3 regions of the Streptomyces sp. NPDC060035 genome follow, and region 1 is predicted to be linked to each of the others. Evidence: riboswitches for the same ligand, from Rfam matches in the RefSeq annotation. Region 1 holds a riboswitch; each other region holds the start of a gene.
What was found. A riboswitch is a leader RNA that binds a small molecule or an ion and turns the genes downstream of it on or off. The one in region 1 is predicted to bind S-adenosylmethionine.
Positions count from the first base shown of each region.

Region 1 (6,052 bases):
ACGGTCTGCCGTTCGTGGCCAGCACCCGGCTGCTCTTCTACAACAAGGGCCTGTTCGCGAAGGCGGGCATCGATGCCCCGCAGACCTGGGACGACATCCAGAGCGACGCGGACGCGCTCGAGCAGCGCGATGTGACCTACCCCTTCGCCCTCCCGCTCGGCCCCGAGGAGTCCCAGGCCGAGACCATGATGTGGCTGCTCAGCGGCGGCGGCGGCTACACGGACGACATCGGTTCGTACAGCATCGACTCCCAGCAGAACGTCGCCACCTTCCGGTGGCTGAAGGACAACCTCGTCGGCAAGGGCCTCACCGGCCCCGTCGCCCCCGGCAAGCTCGACCGGGCGACGGCTTTCGACGCATTCACGAAGGGCGAGGTCGGAATGCTCAACGGCCACCCGACGCTGATGCAGGAGGCCGAGAAGAAGGGCATCGACGTCGGCATGGTCCCGCTGCCCGGGATCGACGGACCCTCCAAGGGCTCGATGGGCGTGGCCGACTGGATGATGGGCTTCAAGGAGAACGGCCACCGCGAAGAGATAGGCAAGTTCCTCGACTTCGCGTACAACGACGACAACGTGCTGGCCTTCGCCGACGAGTACGACCTGCTGCCCGTGACCGGCAGTGCGTCCGGGGCGATGGAGACGGACGCGAAGTACAAGGCGCTGCACGAGTTCCTGGAGGCGCTGCCGAACTCCCAGCTGTACCCGTTCGGCAAGACGTCCTGGGCGCAGGCCAGCGAGGCGATCAAGGGGAAGATCGGTTCGGCCGTCGAGCCGAACGGCAACCCGGAGAGCGTCCTCGGGGAGATCTCGACCGCGGCACGTCAGGCGGAGGCCGCGGAGTAGGTTGGTTGATATGACCGCCGACGACGACCCGCTCTCCGACCAGGAGCGTGCGGTGCTGTCCCTGGAGCGGCGCTCCTGGGCCGGACCCGGCGCGAAGGAACGGGCGATCCGGGAGCAGCTCGGCATCTCGCCGGTGCGCTACTACCAGCTCCTCAACGCCCTGATCGACGACCGCCGGGCGCTGGCGGCGGACCCGGTGACGGTGAACCGGCTGCGCAGGGTGCGGGACGCGAGACGCGGGCGGCGCTGACCCGGCGCCGGCAGCTCCGCCGCACGGATGTCCTCGATCGCCGGCCCGGCTCGATCGTGGCGCACCACGATCGCCCCGTCACCGATACGCTCGAAGCATGGGCAGCAACCCGGACCACCCCCTGCCGACCCCGTCCACCCAGGCCGGCCGTGAAGGCCTCGCCGCACTCCTCGCCCGCCCCGACCGCGCCGTGATCGCGCTCGATTTCGACGGCACCCTCGCCGACATCGTCCCCGACCCGGAGCAGTCCCGCGCCCATCCCGGCGCCGTACCCGCGCTCGCCGCGCTCGCACCGCAGGTCGCCTCCGTCGCCGTGATCACCGGCCGCCCCGCGGGCGTCGCGGTCCGGTACGGCGGCTTCGCCGGGGTGCCCGGCCTCGATCACCTCGTCGTCCTCGGGCACTACGGCGCCGAACGCTGGGACGCCGTCACCGGCACCGTGCACGCCCCCACACCGCACCCCGGCGTCGCCGCCGTCCGCGCCGAACTCCCGGGCGTCCTGCACGAGGTGGGTGCCTGGCACGGCACCTGGATCGAGGAGAAGGGGCAGGCCCTCGCCGTACACACCAGGCGGGCCGACGACCCGCAGGCGTCGTTCGAATCCCTGCGCGAACCTCTCGGGCATCTCGCCGCCCGTCACGGGCTGATCGTCGAACCGGGCCGCCTCGTCCTGGAGTTGCGCCCGCCGGGCATGGACAAAGGTGTGGCACTCGCGGAGTACCTACGGAAGACGGAGGCCGAGTCCGTGCTGTACGCCGGGGACGATCTGGGCGACCTCGCCGCGTACGCCGCAGTGGAGAAGCTCCGCGCCGAGGGTCCGGACGGCACCCCGGGCCTCCTGGTCTGCAGCGGCACCGAGGTTCCCGAACTCGCCGAGCGTGCCGACCTGTTGCTGCCGGGCCCGGCAGCCGTGGTGGGCCTGCTGGCAGCCCTGGCCCGGCAGCTCCGAAAGCCCTAACCGCGCAGCGCGTCCAGCTGGTCCAGGAACCACTGCTGCGGCGGCAGCGCGGTCGCCGCAGCAGCCAGCCGCTTCGTGCGCGCGCCCCGCTCGCCGTCCTCCATCGTCAGCGCCTCGTGCAGCGCCGCCGCCGTGGCCGACACGTCGTACGGGTTGACGACGATCGCGTCCTCGCCGAGCTCCTCGTACGCCCCCGCCTCCCGCGACAGCACCAGCGCGCAGCCGGTGTCGGAGACGACCGGGACTTCCTTGGCGACCAGGTTCATGCCGTCGCGGATCGGGTTGACCAGGGCCACGTCCGCCAGCCGGTACGCCGCGAGCGAGCGGGCGAAGTCGTCGTCGACGTGGAGGATGACCGGGGTCCAGCCCTCCGTGGCGTACTCCGCGTTGATGCTGTCGGCGACCCGCTGCACCTCGGCGGTGTAGTCGCGGTACACGGTGAGGTCCTGCCGCGAGGGGTAGGCGAACGCCACGTGCACCACGCGTTCACGCCATTCGGGGTGTTCCTCCAGCAGCGCCCGGTAGGCGTGCAGCCCGCGGACGATGTTCTTGGAGAGCTCGGTGCGGTCCACCCGCACGATCGTCCGCCTGCCGGGGCCCACCTGCTCCCGCAGTGTCTCCATCCGCTCGTCCACGTCGGCCTCGTGGGAGCGGCGGCGCAGGAAGTCCGCGTCGGCGCCCAGCCCGTGCACCCCGATCCGGGTGTGGCCGGTGCCGCCCAGGATCTCCGTGCAGCAGCCGATGAACGCGTCCGCCCAGCGGCGGGTCAGGAACGCGGCCCGGTCGGCGCCCAGGATGCCGCGCAGCAGCTGCTCGCCGATGTCGTCGGGCAGCAACCGGAAGTAGTCGACGGGGGCCCACGGAGTGTGCGAGAAGTGGCCGATCCGCAGGTCGGGGCGGAGCTCGCGGAGCATGCCGGGCACCAGCGACAGGTGGTAGTCCTGAACCAGGACCGCCGCACCCACGCCCGCCTCCTCGGCGAGGGCCTCGGCGAAGGCACGGTTGTACGCCTCGAAGGACGCCCACTGCCGCCGGAATCCGGCGTCGAAGACCGGCTCCAGCGGCGTCTGGTAGATCATGTGGTGCACGAACCAGAGCACCGAGTTCGCGATGCCGTTGTACGCGTCGTCGTGGACCCCGGCGTCGATGTCGAGCATGCGGACGCCGGGCTCTGCCACACCCCGCCGGACCGCCTCGCGGTCGCCGTCACCCAGGGCCGCGCACACCCACAGCTTGTCCTCGACGGCGCTCAGGCCGGAGACGAGGCCGCCCCCGCCCCGCTTCGCATCGAGCGTGCCGTCCTCGCGCAGCGCGTAGGACGCGGGGCCGCGATTGGACGCGACGAGGACCTTGGCAGTGTGCTCGGAGACCATGTACCCGAACCTAGCCCGTTCGGTGAGCCGCCAAACGCGAAGCCCACCGCGAAACGTCACGCCGCGTGGCGGGACGCGTACTCCGCGATCTCGCGCATCGGCGGCCGCTCCTCGGTGTCCACCGCGTGGGTGTGCGGTACGAAGCCGTTCTCGCCCCGTTCGAACTGGGTGAGAACGGGCCGCACCAGATGCCCCCGGGAGAGCCTCAGCTGGGCCGTGCGGTAGATCGCCGCCGCCATCCGGCCGAGTGCCTGGCCGTCCTGGTGGCGGTGCTTGCGTACGCCGACGTCCACCTGCGCCAGCGCGTCCAGGCCCACCGTGTGCAGTGCGTCGACGAGCAGGCCCAGCTCCACTCCGTAACCGACGGGGAAGGGGAGCCGTTCGAGCAGGGAGCGGCGTACGGCGTACTCGCCGCCCAGCGGCTGGACGAAGCCGGCCAGCTGCGGCCAGTGCAGATTGAGCAGAGGGCGCGCCACCAGTTCGGTGACCCGGCCGCCCTGGCCTGCGGCTTCTCCGAGCGGGCGGTCGTACATGGCCTTGACGAACTGCACCTCGGGGTCGGTCAGCAGCGGGCCGACGATCCCGGAGACGAAGTCCGCCGAGAAGTCCTTGAGGTCGGCGTCGATGAAACAGACGATCTCACCGCTGGTCACCAGCAGTGACCGCCACAGCACCTCGCCCTTGCCGGGTACGGCCGGTATCCGGGGGAGTATCGCGTCCCGGTGCACCACCCTGGCACCCGCCCGACGCGCCACCGCGGCGGTGGCGTCGGTGGAACCGGAGTCGATCACCACCAGTTCGTCGACGAGCTGGACCTTCTCCATCAGCTCGCGCCGGATCTCCTCGACGATCTCGCCGACCGTCGCCTCCTCGTTCAGGGCGGGCAGGACGACGCTCACTCCGGCGCGGTGCGGATCCCTCGCTCGCGCGGCCGTGAGGCGTTCCAGCGGGCGGTCGGCAGCCGACCAGGAACGCCTGGTCAGCCAGCGTTCCACCTCTTCCAGCACGGTCGATACTCCCTGTATGTGATCCATCTCGCGGTTCGGACGACTATCTCAATCGTCCGGGGCTTCGGTTACAGTCTTGAACAACGCGGATGGCCCTCGCATGTCGGGGTCGGTCCGCGAATAAATGCCCGGATCGATGGTCCGGTGCCATAGCGCTCATCCAGAGGGACTGAGGGAACGGCCCGTTGAAGTCCCGGCAACCCTCCTGCCGACCGCGAGGTCACGGTGGGGAAGGTGCCAATTCCGTCTTGTGGCGAAATACGTCGCAAGGAAGATGAGGAGAAAGGGCCTCCGCCATCGTGTCTGTTCAGACAGTTGCAGCGAACACCGAATCTTCTGCCGTGGACCTGGGTTCCGCCGCAGCGCTTTCCTGCCGCGAATGCGGCGAGCGTTTCGAGCTCGGTCCCATTTTCGCCTGTGCGTCCTGTTTCGGGCCGCTCGAAGTGGCGTACGACCTGCCGAGCGGCTCCCCCGAAGAGCTGAAGAAGCGCATTGCCGACGGTCCCGACAACATCTGGCGCTATGCGCCGCTGCTGCCGGTCCCCGCCGATGTCGCGGACAAGCCCAACATCAACCCCGGCTTCACGAAGCTGGTCAAGGCCGACAACCTCGCCCGTGAGCTGGGCGTCACCGGCGGCCTGTACGTCAAGGACGACTCCGGCAACCCGACGCACTCCTTCAAGGACCGTGTCGTCGCCATCGCCGTCGAGGCCGCCCGCGCCTTCGGTTTCACCACACTCTCCTGCTCCTCCACCGGCAACCTCGCCGGTGCGGTGGGCGCAGCGGCGGCCCGCGCCGGCTTCCGCTCGTGCGTGTTCATCCCGCACGACCTGGAGCAGGGCAAGATCGTCATGGCCGCGGTGTACGGCGGCGAACTGGTCGGCATCGAGGGCAATTACGACGACGTCAACCGCTTCTGCTCGGAGCTCATCGGCGACCCGCTCGGCGAGGGCTGGGGCTTCGTCAACGTCAACCTCCGGCCGTACTACGGCGAGGGCTCCAAGACGCTGGCGTACGAGATCTGCGAGCAGCTCGGCTGGCAGCTGCCCGACCAGATCGTCATCCCGATCGCGTCCGGATCGCAGCTCACGAAGATCGACAAGGGTCTGCAGGAGCTGATCAAGCTCGGCCTGGTCGAGGACAGGCCCTACAAGATCTTCGGTGCCCAGGCGGAGGGCTGCTCCCCGGTCTCCACCGCCTTCAAGGCCGGACACGACGTCGTGCGGCCGCAGAAGCCGAACACGATCGCCAAGTCCCTGGCGATCGGCAACCCGGCCGACGGCCCGTACGTCCTGGACATCGCCCGGCGCACCGGCGGTGCCGTCGAGGACGTCAACGACGAGCAGGTCGTCGACGCGATCAAGCTGCTGGCCCGCACCGAGGGCATCTTCGCCGAGACCGCGGGCGGTGTCACGGTCGGCGTGACGAAGAAGCTGATCGACGCCGGTCTGCTCGACCCGTCGCTGACCACGGTCATCCTGAACACCGGTGACGGCCTGAAGACGCTGGACGCCGTCGCCCCGACGACCGGCCTGTCGGCCACGATCCGGCCCAGCCTGGACGCGTTCCGCGACGCGGGCCTCGCGGCCAGCTGACCACCCGAGACCGAAGGAAGGCAC
Region 1 is NZ_JBHWVO010000010.1:157,393-163,444, forward strand. Features, by position in the region: gene ACFWBQ_RS18290 (ABC transporter substrate-binding protein) at 1-845, shown strand, start outside; gene ACFWBQ_RS18295 (DUF3263 domain-containing protein) at 856-1,095, shown strand; gene otsB (trehalose-phosphatase) at 1,193-2,053, shown strand; gene ACFWBQ_RS18305 (trehalose-6-phosphate synthase) at 2,050-3,426, opposite strand; gene ACFWBQ_RS18310 (glucosyl-3-phosphoglycerate synthase) at 3,483-4,433, opposite strand; SAM riboswitch class I at 4,587-4,714, shown strand; gene thrC (threonine synthase) at 4,733-6,028, shown strand.

Region 2 (6,052 bases), on a different contig from region 1:
GCAACTACACCTCGTGGCAGGACAAATTGACCCGGTACGGCTCCCCGGTCACCTCGGTGCCGCTGGCCACCACATGGACGAAGGAGTTCGCGTCCTGGCTGAACGGAAAGTGCCTCTGACGCTCGGAGCGAGCGTGGGGGACGGCAGCGCTGCCGTCCCCCACGCGTCGGTGACGGCCGGGAAGCTGTCCGTTTCGAACATTCAGGGAAGAGCCTGGGAAGCCTGTGATCGTCAAAGGTCGAAGATCGGCGCGATTGACGCCCACCGCTTCACCCAACCTCCTTATAGTGGTCCCGCGTTGATCGTATGGCCGCAACGCGCGAAGCCGTCTCCCAGGAGTCCGTACGATGACGACCCCTCCTCAGTCCGCCGCGCCCGCATCCGGCGGTGGCTGCCCCGCGCACGCCGCCACCGCCCCCGTACCGCTCAGCGGGCCGGAGTTCCACACCGCGCCGCAGGCCCTCTACCGGACCATGCGGCACGAGTACGGGCCCGTGGTGCCGGTCGAGCTCCCCGGCGGCTTCCCGGCCTGGCTGATCGTCGGCTACCGGGAGCTCCACCAGGTCACCAGCGACGGTGAGTTGTTCCCGAGGGATGTCGGGCTGTGGAACCAGTGGGAGCACATTCCCGAGGACTGGCCGCTGCTTCCGATGGTCGGGCGGCCCATGCCGTCCATCTACTTCACCGCGGGCGCCGAACACCGGCGGCATGCCGAGATGGTGGTGCCCGCCCTCGAGAGCGCCGATCCGTTCGAGATCCGGGGGCACTGCGAACAGCTCGCCGACCGGCTCGTCGACGGCATCTGCAGCCGGGGAACGGCCGATCTCGTGGCCGAATTCGCCGAACCGCTGCCCGTTCTCGTCCTGGCCCGGCTCGTCGGCTTCCCCGACGCCGAAGGGGCGGACATCGCCCGGGTCCTGAAGGACCTGGCCGACGGGGGACCGGGCGCGCAGGAGGCGTACGGCCGGTTCGCCGAGCACATGCAGCGGCTCGTGGCGGCCAAGCGGGACGCGCCCGGGGACGACGTCACGTCCCGGATGCTCGCCGACCCCGAGCCCTTCACCGATCAGGAGTACGCGCTCGACCTCATGGCCATCACGGCCGCAGGCCACCTGACCACCGCCGACTGGATCAGCAACTCCCTGCGGCTGATGCTCACCGAGGACCAGTTCGCCGACTCGCTCTCCGGCGGCCGGCGCAGCGTCGGCGACGCCATGAACGAGGTCCTCTGGGAGGAGAGCCCGACCCAGATCCTCGCCGGCCGCTGGGCCGTCCGCGACACCCGGCTCGGCGGACGGACGATCCGGGCCGGGGACATGCTGCTGCTCGGGCTGGGGGCCGCCAATACCGACCCTCTCGTACGCCAGGACCTGGGGTCCGACGGCGGCGCGAGGCACAGCAGCAACAGCGCGCATCTGGCGTTCAGCCATGGTGAGTACCGCTGCCCCTTCCCCGCGCAGGAGATTGCCGAGACCATCGCCCGTACCGCCATCGAGGTCATCCTCGACCGGCTGCCCGATCTCGAACTCGCCGTCCCCGCAGAGGATCTCGTCCGGCGGCCGTCCGCCTTCCTGCGCGGGATGAACGCGCTCCCCGTCCGCTTCGCTCCCGTACGTTCACGTTCGACAGGAGACCTGCTGTGAACTGCCCTCACGCGACCGTGGTCATCGATCCCATGGTCCAGAACCTCGACGGTGAGACCGAGCAGCTGCGCCAAGCGGGCCCGCTCGCACGCATCGAGCTGCTGGGGGTCCCGGCGTGGACCGTCACCCGGCACGCCGAGGCGCGTCACCTGCTCGTCGATCCACGGCTGGTGAAGGACCTGGACGCCTGGGGGCTGTGGCGGAGCGGGGAGGTCACCCATGCCTGGCCGCTCATCGGAATGATCGATGCCGGGCGCTCGATGTTCACGGTCGACGGCGGGGAGCACCGGAGGCTGCGGACCAAGACCTCCCAGGCGCTCACCCCGCGCAGGCTCGAGGCGATCCGCCCCGCCATCGAGAAGTTCACCGAGGAGCTGCTGGACGCGCTCGCCGAGCAGGGCAAGGACGGTGTCGTCGACCTCAAGGCCGTCTTCGCCCAGCCGCTGCCGATGCGGGTCGTCGGACTGCTGATGGGGGTGGACGAGGCGCAGTTCCCCATGCTGACGAAGCAGTACAAGGCCTTCTTCTCCATGCTCACCCCGCAGGAGGAGCGCCTGGCACTGCTGCAGGAGCTGGACGTCTTCTACACCGACCTCGTACGGGAGAAGACGGCGCGGCCCACCGACGACCTCACCAGCGCCCTGATCCTGGCCGACGAGGGCGGCGAGCCGCTCACGGAGGAGGAGGTCGTCGGCAACCTCAAGGCCATGGTGGCCGCCGGGCACGAGACCACGATCGGGCTCATCCTCAACGCCGTACGCGCTCTGCTCGCCCACCCCGACCAGCTGAAGAGGGTGCTCGACGGAGAGATCCCGTGGGAGACGGTGGTCGAGGAGACGCTGCGCTGGGACACGCCCACCACGCATCTGCTGATGCGCTTCGCCACGGAGGACATCCAGGTCGGCGACCAGGTGATCGCCGAGGGGGAGGGCGTGGTCATCTCCTACCGGGTCATCGGACGCGATGCCGAACAGCACGGCGAGGACGCCGACTCCTTCGACATCACCCGCGCGACACCGATCCGGCACATGACCTTCGGTCACGGCCCCCACATCTGCCCCGGTGCCGCGCTGTCACGCGTGGAGGCAGCCATCGCTCTCCCCGCCCTCTTCGCGCGGTTCCCCGCGCTCAAGCCGGCGATACCGGACAGCGAGATCCGCAAGCTGCCGGTGATGACGCAGAACGACATGGAGGCCTTCCCCGTCCTGCTGCACGGCTGAGGCGAATTCGACGAGGAGAACGTGTGCAAGGGCGTGGATGCGTACGGGCGTTGCGTCACGCCCGTACGCGCGAGGGCGGCGTACGCAAGCCCGGACGCCGTCTCGGCTCCTGTTAGGCTTTTGATGGGTCATGAGTTCCAGTGGAAAGCCCCGGCTCGCTGGACGGCACCCCGCTCCGCTGCGGGTGCTCCGGGTGACGACCCGCCCCGCGCGGCATCGTGCGGGGAACAGCGGACCACCGGGGTCGGGCCCCCGGGGTCCAGGACCCCGGAAGGCGACAACGGCCATGCTCCCTCACCTCATTCACAGCGACGCCTGCGCGCGGTACGCGCCCGGCCACCACGTGCACTGGATCCACGCCAAGAAGTGCGTACAGGAACCCGGCCAGGCTGTGGAACTGCTCCTGACTGCGGGCGATGTCCGCGACGACGGCTGGCTGGTGCTGCGCGCCGCCTTCGAGCACCCCGGTGGCCTGCCCGAGGTGTGGATGCATGCCCCCGCCGATCTGCGGGAGTTGCTCACGGATCACCGCGGGCGCGTCTACTGGCTCCCGCGCTGGCACGCGCTGCGGTTCGTGGGCCTCGGCGGTGAGGCGACCGGGCTGGTGAATGTCGGAACCGAGGGCGGTCCGCTGTGTGAATCCGCCGCACCCGATCGGCAGCAGACCGGTCGCGGGAACTTCACCTACGGGCTGTAGCCAACTGGTCCACGGAATAGTCGCGTTCGGCCGGTTCCACCCCGATATGGGTGGGCCGGCCCGTTCGTGATCCCGGACACGGTCCGGGTTTTCGTTGAATGCGCGCTCAATCCGTTGACGCAAGACGTGTTCGATTCTACGGTCCCGTCCGGGCCGGCCGTCCGAAGTGACGAGCACCATTCGACCGGTCGAACAAATCGATGTCATGCACATGGCAACCTCTCCGTCCTCGTTGACGACTGCCGGGTACCTCCGACACGACCGAAGAAGGTCTCCTGATGAGCCGCATCCCGAGAAGAATTCCGCGAAGGACCCTCGCCGCCCTGCCCGCCGCACTTCTGCTGGCGCTCGTGCCGACGAGCGCGTCCGCGTACCCCAACCCCGGTGCCGTCAACGGCGACATCGTCGTCCATGACCCCACCATGATCCGGAGCACGTCCGGCCAGTACCTGCTCTACTCCACCGGCGAAGGCCTCCAGCTCCGCACCTCCACCGACCGCACCTCCTTCGGGCGATCGGGCAACGCCTTCACGACGAAGCCGAGCTGGTGGAAGAACTACTCCTCCGCGTCCGACCCCTGGGCCCCGGACATCTCCTACCGCGGCGGCACGTACCTGATGTACTACGCCGTTTCGTCCTTCGGGTCGAACACGTCGGCGATCGGCCTCGCGGCCTCCACCACCGGCCAGGCGGGCAGCTGGAGCGACTACGGGATCGTCTACACCTCGAACTCGTCGAGCGACTACAACGCCATCGACCCCAACCTCTTCGTGGACGACGACGGCAAGTGGTGGATGTCCTTCGGGTCCTGGTGGACCGGCATCAAGATGATCCGCATCGACCCGTCGACCGGAAAGCAGTACGCCGGAGACACCGCGCGCCACTCGCTCGCCTCCCGCCCCACCGGGACCAAGGCCGTCGAGGCGCCCTCGATCGTGAAGCGCAACGGCTACTACTACCTCTTCGCCTCGTACGACACCTGCTGTGCGGGCACCAGCTCCACGTACAAGATCAAGGTGGGCAGGGCGACCGGTGTCACCGGGCCCTACAAGGACCGCAACGGCGTCAGCATGCTCAGCAACGGCGGCACCCCCGTCATGGAGTCCCACGGCCGCTACATCGGCCCCGGCGGCCAGTCGATCCTCGCCGACTCCGACGGCGACCTGCTCGTCTACCACTACTACGACGGCCAGGACAACGGCACTCCGAAGCTCGGCGTCAACCTACTGAACTGGAGCAGCGGATGGCCCGTCGCCTACTGACCCTGCTGAGCACCCTCCTGCTGGCGCTCGCGCTGGGGCAGCCGGCCTCCGTACAGGCCGAGCCGGCCCGGTCGCCGTCCGCGCGGGCCGCCGAGGGGCGTCCGTACACCAACCCGATCAAGGCGCAGAAGGGAGCCGACCCCTGGATCTCGTACCACGACGGCAACTACTACCTGGTGTCGACCAGTTGGACCGACGTCATCACCATGCGCAAGTCACCGACCCTGGTTGGGCTCGCGACGGCGCCGAGCGTGCAGGTCTGGCAGGGCGACGCCACCTCGCGCTGCTGCAACATCTGGGCACCCGAGCTGCACTACTCGGGCGGCCGCTGGTACCTCTACTTCGTCGCCGGGCAGAACATCGCCGACTACAACCCCACGCAGCGGGTGCATGTGCTGGAGAGCGCGGGTACGGACCCGACGGGCCCCTACACGTACAGGAACCAGCTCGGCAGCACCTGGATGCTGGACCCGAGCGTGCTCACCCTCAACGGCTCGATGTACCTGCTGGGCAGTGCGAGCGGCGGCGGTACACAGAACCTGGTGATCGCGCCGATGTCGAACCCGTACACACTCAGTGGATCGTTCTCGACGATCTCCACGCCGACGTACGACTGGGAGAAGTCGGGCGGCACGGTGAACGAAGGTGCCGAGGTGCTGCAGCGGGGCGGCAAGACGTTCATCGTCTACTCCGCCAGCGGCTGCTGGACCCCCGACTACAAGCTGGGGCAGCTCACCCTGACCGGTTCCAACCCGCTGTCCGCTTCCTCCTGGACGAAGAAGTCCACCCCTGTCTTCCAGCGGAACAACGCGGCAGGGGTGTACGGGCCGGGGCACAACGGCTTCTTCACCTCGCCCGACGGCACGGAGAGCTGGATCGTCTACCACGCCAACGACTCGGCGTCCGACGGCTGCGACAACGGGCGTACGACGCGGGCACAGAAGTTCACCTGGAACAGTGACGGGACACCGAACCTCGGCACGCCCGTCGCCCTCGGCACGACACTGGCCGGGCCCTCCGGCGAGAGCTCGGCCACGCCGTCCGCGTACACGGTGGTCAACAGGGCCACCGGGAAGTGCCTGGACGTGAACGGTTCGTCGACGGCCGACGGAGCGAATGTCCAGCAGTGGACGTGCAACGGCGGCGCACAGCAGAAATGGCGCATCGAGGACCAGGGCGACGACACGAGCCGCCTGGTGAACGTGGCTTCGGGCAAGGTGCTCGACACGG
Region 2 is NZ_JBHWVO010000001.1:295,344-301,395, reverse strand. Features, by position in the region: gene ACFWBQ_RS01360 (FG-GAP-like repeat-containing protein) at 1-119, shown strand, start outside; gene ACFWBQ_RS01355 (cytochrome P450) at 348-1,643, shown strand; gene ACFWBQ_RS01350 (cytochrome P450) at 1,640-2,863, shown strand; SAM riboswitch class IV at 2,990-3,100, shown strand; gene ACFWBQ_RS01345 (hypothetical protein) at 3,150-3,560, shown strand; gene ACFWBQ_RS01340 (arabinan endo-1,5-alpha-L-arabinosidase) at 3,839-4,822, shown strand; gene ACFWBQ_RS01335 (family 43 glycosylhydrolase) at 4,804-6,052, shown strand, end outside.
Region 2: another riboswitch for S-adenosylmethionine. It lies ahead of ACFWBQ_RS01345 (hypothetical protein); the one in region 1 lies ahead of thrC (threonine synthase).

Region 3 (6,052 bases), on a different contig from region 1:
TGCGCCTGCGGGTAAGGCGCAGGCAGACGAAACCGCCCAGTCCCTCGCCATCGACGAGGGTAAGAAGCTCTACTCCGTAGGCTGCGCCAGCTGCCACGGAACCGGCGGTCAGGGCACCACCGACGGGCCGTCCCTCGTGGGCGTCGGCTCCGCCGCCGTCGACTTCCAGGTCGGTACCGGACGTATGCCGGCTCAGCAGCCGGGTGCCCAGGTACCGAAGAAGCCGGTCATCTACACCCAGGCCGAGATCGACCAGCTCGCGGCGTACGTCGCGTCCCTGGGCGCCGGTCCGATCACGCCGACCGAGAGTCAGGTCGATCCCGCGGGCGCGGACGTCGCCCGGGGTGGTGACCTGTTCCGTACGAACTGCGCGCAGTGCCACAACTTCACAGGTGAGGGCGGCGCGCTGACATACGGCAAGTACGCCCCGAACCTCGAAGGCGTGAGCCCGAAGCACATCTACCAGGCCATGCAGACCGGCCCGCAGAGCATGCCGTCCTTCCCCGACAGCACCATGCCGGAGAAGGAGAAGAAGGACATCATCGCGTACATCAAGACCGTGAACGGTGACGACGCCGAAACCCCCGGTGGCCTCAGCCTGGGTGGTCTCGGACCGGTCAGCGAAGGTCTGTTCGCATGGATCTTCGGGCTCGGCGCCCTGATCGCAGTTGCCGTTTGGGTCGCGGCCCACACCGCTAAGGCCAAGAAGTCATGAGTAGCCAAGAGATTCCAGAAGAGGTCCTGCCCGCAGAGCAGGACACCGCGCACGGCGCGGTAGAGAGTGCCGGCGATCCGTTCGCCGACCCGGGGCTGCCGGCCCACCGGCCGCGCATCCAGGACATCGACGAACGGGCTGCGCGCCGCTCCGAGCGAGCCGTCGCCTTCATGTTCACGCTGTCCATGCTGGCGACGATCGCTTTCATCGCGTCCTACCTCATTTTCCCGGTCGACCAGATCGTCTACATCTGGCCGTTCGGGCATGTGAGCTCGCTCAACTTCTCCCTGGGTCTGACCCTGGGTGTGGCGCTCTTCTGCATCGGCGCAGGCGCCGTCCACTGGGCGCGCACCCTGATGTCCGACGTGGAGGTCGCCGACGACCGGCACGCCATCCAGGCCGAGCCCGAGGTCAAGGCGAAGGTTCTCGCCGACTTCGCGGAAGGTGCCGAGGAGTCGGCGATCGGGCGGCGCAAGCTGATCCGGAACACCATGTTCGGTGCGCTGGCCCTGGTGCCGCTCTCCGGCGTGATGTTGCTGCGCGACCTCGGTCCGCTGCCGGAGAAGAAGCTCCGCTCGACCCTGTGGGCCAAGGGCAAGCAGCTCATCAACATGAACACGATGGAGCCGCTTCGTCCCGAGGACGTCGTCGTCGGTTCGCTGACCTTCGCCATGCCCGAGGGCCTGGAGGAGGACGCGCACGACTTCCAGACGCAGATCGCCAAGGCTGCCCTGATGATCATCCGCATCGAGCCGGAGAACATCAAGGACAAGCGTGAGCGTGAGTGGGCCCACGAGGGAATCGTGGCCTTCTCCAAGATCTGTACCCACGTCGGCTGCCCGATCAGCCTGTACGAGCAGCAGACGCACCACGTGCTCTGCCCGTGCCACCAGTCCACCTTCGACCTCTCCGACGGCGCCCGCGTCATCTTCGGTCCGGCCGGTCACGCCCTTCCGCAGCTGCGGATCGGTGTGAACAGCGAGGGCAACCTCGAGGCGCTCGGCGACTTCGAAGAGCCCGTCGGTCCTGCCTTCTGGGAGCGCGGATGAGTACTGCGACGGATTCAAAGCGCAAGGCGCCCGCCGGTGAGCGGGTAGCAGACTGGGCGGACGGCCGGCTGGGCATTTACGGCCTGGCCAAGGCCAACATGCGCAAGATCTTCCCGGACCACTGGTCCTTCATGCTCGGTGAGATCTGCCTCTACAGCTTCATCATCATCATCCTCACGGGTGTGTATCTGACGCTGTTCTTCCACCCGAGCATGAACGAGGTCGTGTATCACGGCTCGTACGAGCCGATGCAGGGCATCCGGATGTCCGAGGCCTATGCCTCGACGCTGGACATCAGCTTCGACGTCCGTGGCGGTCTGCTCGTACGGCAGATCCACCACTGGGCCGCGCTGATCTTCCTGGCCGGCATGTTCGTGCACATGATGCGCGTCTTCTTCACGGGTGCGTTCCGCAAGCCCCGTGAGATCAACTGGATGTTCGGCTTCCTGCTGTTCGTGCTGGGCATGTTCACCGGGTTCACGGGCTACTCGCTCCCGGACGACCTGCTCTCCGGTACGGGTGTCCGCTTCACGCAGGGCGCCATCCTGGCGACGCCGATCGTCGGTACGTACATCTCGATGTTCCTGTTCGGCGGAGAGTTCCCCGGCGGCGACTTCGTCGCGCGGTTCTACTCGATCCACATTCTGCTGCTGCCGGGCATCATGCTCGGCCTGGTCGTGGCCCACCTGATCCTGGTCTTCTACCACAAGCACACGCAGTTCGCGGGTCCCGGCCGGACCAACAAGAACGTCGTCGGCATGCCGCTGCTGCCGGTGTACATGGCGAAGGCCGGAGGGTTCTTCTTCCTGGTCTTCGGTGTCATCACCGTCATCGCGGGCATCGCCTCGATCAACCCGATCTGGGCGCTCGGTCCGTACCGCCCGGACCAGGTGTCCACCGGCGCCCAGCCCGACTGGTACATGGGCTTCGCCGAGGGTCTGATCCGAGTGATGCCGGGCTGGGAGATCAACCTGTGGGGTCACACGCTCGTCCTGGGCGTGTTCATCCCGCTGATGGCCTTCGGCCTGGTGCTCGGCGTGATCGCGGTCTACCCCTTCATCGAGTCCTGGGTCACCGGGGACAAGCGCGAGCACCACATCCTGGACCGCCCGCGCAACGCCCCGACCCGTACGGCCTTCGGTGTCGCCTGGATCACGGAGTACTTCATCGTCTTCGTGGGTGGTGGAAACGACCTGTGGGCCACGCACTTCCACCTGTCGCTGAACGCCATCTCGTGGTTCGTCCGGATCTTCATCTTCGTGGGCCCGGTCATCGCGTTCATCGTGACGAAGCGGATCTGCCTCGGCCTCCAGCGCCGCGACAAGGAGAAGGTGCTGCACGGACGTGAGTCCGGCACCATCAAGCGCCTGCCGCACGGTGAGTTCGTCGAGATCCACGAGCCGCTCAGCCAGGGGCAGCTGCACACGCTCACCGCGCACGAGCAGTACAAGCCGGCCGAGATCGGCCCGACGGTCGACGAGAACGGTGTCGAGCGCAAGCCTTCGGCGCTGCAGAAGCTGCGGGCCAAGCTCAGCAAGAGCTACTACGGCGAGCAGAGCCAGATCGCCAAGCCCTCTGCCGAGGAGTACAAGGAGATCACCAGCGGCCACGGCCACCACTGATCACCTGAGCTGATCGCCACAGCAGGAGCCCCGTCCATTCGATGGACGGGGCTCTTCGCTGTCCCCGGGGCTGGATAGGGTGGGGCGATCCCCTTATCGGCTGTGGACCCCAGGAGCGGACCATGAACGTTGTGACCCCGGACGGCGGCGACAGCGTGGCGGCCCGTTCCTGGCCCGGCGTGCTGATGCCCCTCCTGCGCGGCGAGAGCCTGACGGCCGAGGACACCGCGTGGGCCATGGACCGCATCATGAGCGGCGAGGCCACCGACGTACAGATCGCCGGCTTCGCGATCGCCCTGCGGGCCAAGGGCGAGACCGTCGACGAGGTCACCGGACTCGTACGCGCGATGTACGAGCACGCCCACACCATCCAGGTGCCGGGCCGCACGGTCGACATCGTGGGCACCGGTGGCGACCTGGCCAAGACGGTCAACATCTCCACCATGTCGGCGATCGTCGTCGCCGGGACCGGCGCCAAGGTCGTCAAGCACGGCAACCGCGCCTCCTCCTCGGCGAGCGGGGCATCCGACGTGCTCGAGAAGCTCGGCGTCAATCTTGAACTGACGCCCCGGCGCGTCGTCGAGGTCGCCGAGGAAGCGGGCATCACCTTCTGCTTCGCAGTGAAGTTCCACCCCGCCCTGCGGTACGCGGCGAGGGCCCGCAAGGAGCTCGGCACGCCGACCACCTTCAACATCCTCGGCCCGCTCACCAACCCGGCCCAGGTGCGCTCCCAGGCCATCGGCGTCGCCGACCTCAAGATGGCGCCGATCGTCGCGGGCGTGCTCGCCGACCGGGGCAATTCGGCGCTCGTCTTCCGGGGCGACGACGGCCTCGACGAGCTGACCACCACGGCGACCTCCCGGGTCTGGATCGTCCGGGACGGAGCCGTGCGCGAAGAGGCGTTCGACCCGCGGGACGTCGGCCTGGAGCTGGTGCCGGTCTCGGCGCTGCGCGGTGCCGACGCCTCGTTCAACGCGGACGTCGCCCGCCGGATGCTTGACGGGGAGACAGGTCCCGTACGCGAGGCGGTACTCCTCAACTCCGCTGCCGCACTGGTCGCGCTGGACCCGGGCGAGGGCACGCTGAGCGAGCAGATCGCGGCCGGGATCGCGAGGGCCGCGGAAGCGATCGACTCGGGATCCGCCAAGCGGGCGCTGGAGCGCTGGGTGGCCGCCAGCAACGCCTGAGGGCAGGACGTGAGTCGGGGCGCAGTCCGGATCGCGGACTGCGCCCTTGCGCATGCGGGCAGGTATGGCAAGATGCTGCGCAGGTCATGAGTGACAGCGAATAGGCCCCGGCTCGCTGTCCGGCAACCCTCCGTCCGTGGCGGGGTGCCCCGGGTGAAGACCAGGCCGCAGGCAGCGAGGTCTGTGGCAAGCGCGGGCCCCTAGGCATCTGTGAATGCCATCCCCCGGGGTCCTGGTCCCCAGGGAGCCTCTTGTGAGCAAGCGAATGCGATAGGGCTCAACGCCCTCTTCCGCACACCCTTTTCTCTTTCCCTGCGCTGCCGCGTATCTGCCGGCGCCGGGTTTTCGCCTGCCTGTTACGGGAGTTCGCCATGTCTGTCTCCACCGCTGTCGTCGACCAGTCCATTTGTGCCCCGCTGCCGGTTCTGGGTGCGGACGTCACCGTTCCGCTGGTTACCGGCGGTGAAGTCGCCTATGCCGCCCTCGACTACGCGGCGAGCGCCCCGGCGCTGCAGCGGGTGTGGGACGACGTGGCCGCCTACGCCCCGTACTACGGCAGCGTGCACCGCGGTGCCGGCTATCTCTCGCAGCTCTCCACCGACCTTTTCGAGAGCAGCCGCGTCACCGTCGCGGAATTCCTCGGCTGCCGCGCCGAGGACCAGGTGGTCTTCACCCGCTCGACGACGGACTCCCTCAACCTGCTGGCCGCCGCGCTCCCCAAGGACTGCCAGGTGTTCGTGTTCGAGACCGAGCACCACGCCTCGCTGCTGCCCTGGCGCGACGCCCGGGTGACCTACCTCGACGCCCCCCGAACCCCGGCCGAGGCAGTCGTGACGCTGGAGCGGGCGCTGGCCGACCGCGACCCCCACGGGCCCGCACTGGTCTGTGTGACGGGCGCGTCGAACGTCACCGGTGAGCTGTGGCCGGTGAAGGAACTGGCCGCCGCCGCCCATGCGCACGGTGCCCGGATCGTCCTCGACGCCGCACAGCTGGCGCCCCACCACCCCGTGGACATCACGGAGCTGGACGTCGACTGGGTGGCCTTCTCCGGGCACAAGCTGTACGCGCCGTTCGGCTCGGGCGTCCTCGCCGGCCGGGCCGACTGGCTGCGGGACGCGGAGCCGTATCTCGCGGGCGGCGGCGCCTCCAGGAAGGTCGCCCGGCGCACCGACGGCGGTGTGGACGTGGAGTGGCACACCACGGCGGCCCGGCACGAGGCAGGATCGCCCAACGTGATCGGCGTCTACTCCATCGCCGCCGCCTGCAGGGCCCTGACCGAGGCCGGGTTCGACCAGCTGGTCACGCGTGAGCAGCAGCTGGTCACCCGGGTCCGCGAGGGCTTGGCCGAGGTCCCCGAGGTCAGGGTGCTCTCCCTGTTCGGGGACGACGCCCCGAGGGTCGGCGTCATCTCCTTCGTGGTCGAGGGCTGGAACAGCTCGCACTTCGCCGCGGCGCTGTCCGCCGAGTACGGCATCGGGG
Region 3 is NZ_JBHWVO010000059.1:319-6,370, reverse strand. Features, by position in the region: gene ACFWBQ_RS37920 (c-type cytochrome) at 1-715, shown strand, start outside; gene ACFWBQ_RS37915 (Rieske 2Fe-2S domain-containing protein) at 712-1,764, shown strand; gene ACFWBQ_RS37910 (cytochrome bc complex cytochrome b subunit) at 1,761-3,386, shown strand; gene trpD (anthranilate phosphoribosyltransferase) at 3,509-4,573, shown strand; SAM riboswitch class IV at 4,656-4,772, shown strand; gene ACFWBQ_RS37900 (aminotransferase class V-fold PLP-dependent enzyme) at 4,945-6,052, shown strand, end outside.
Region 3: another riboswitch for S-adenosylmethionine. It lies ahead of ACFWBQ_RS37900 (aminotransferase class V-fold PLP-dependent enzyme); the one in region 1 lies ahead of thrC (threonine synthase).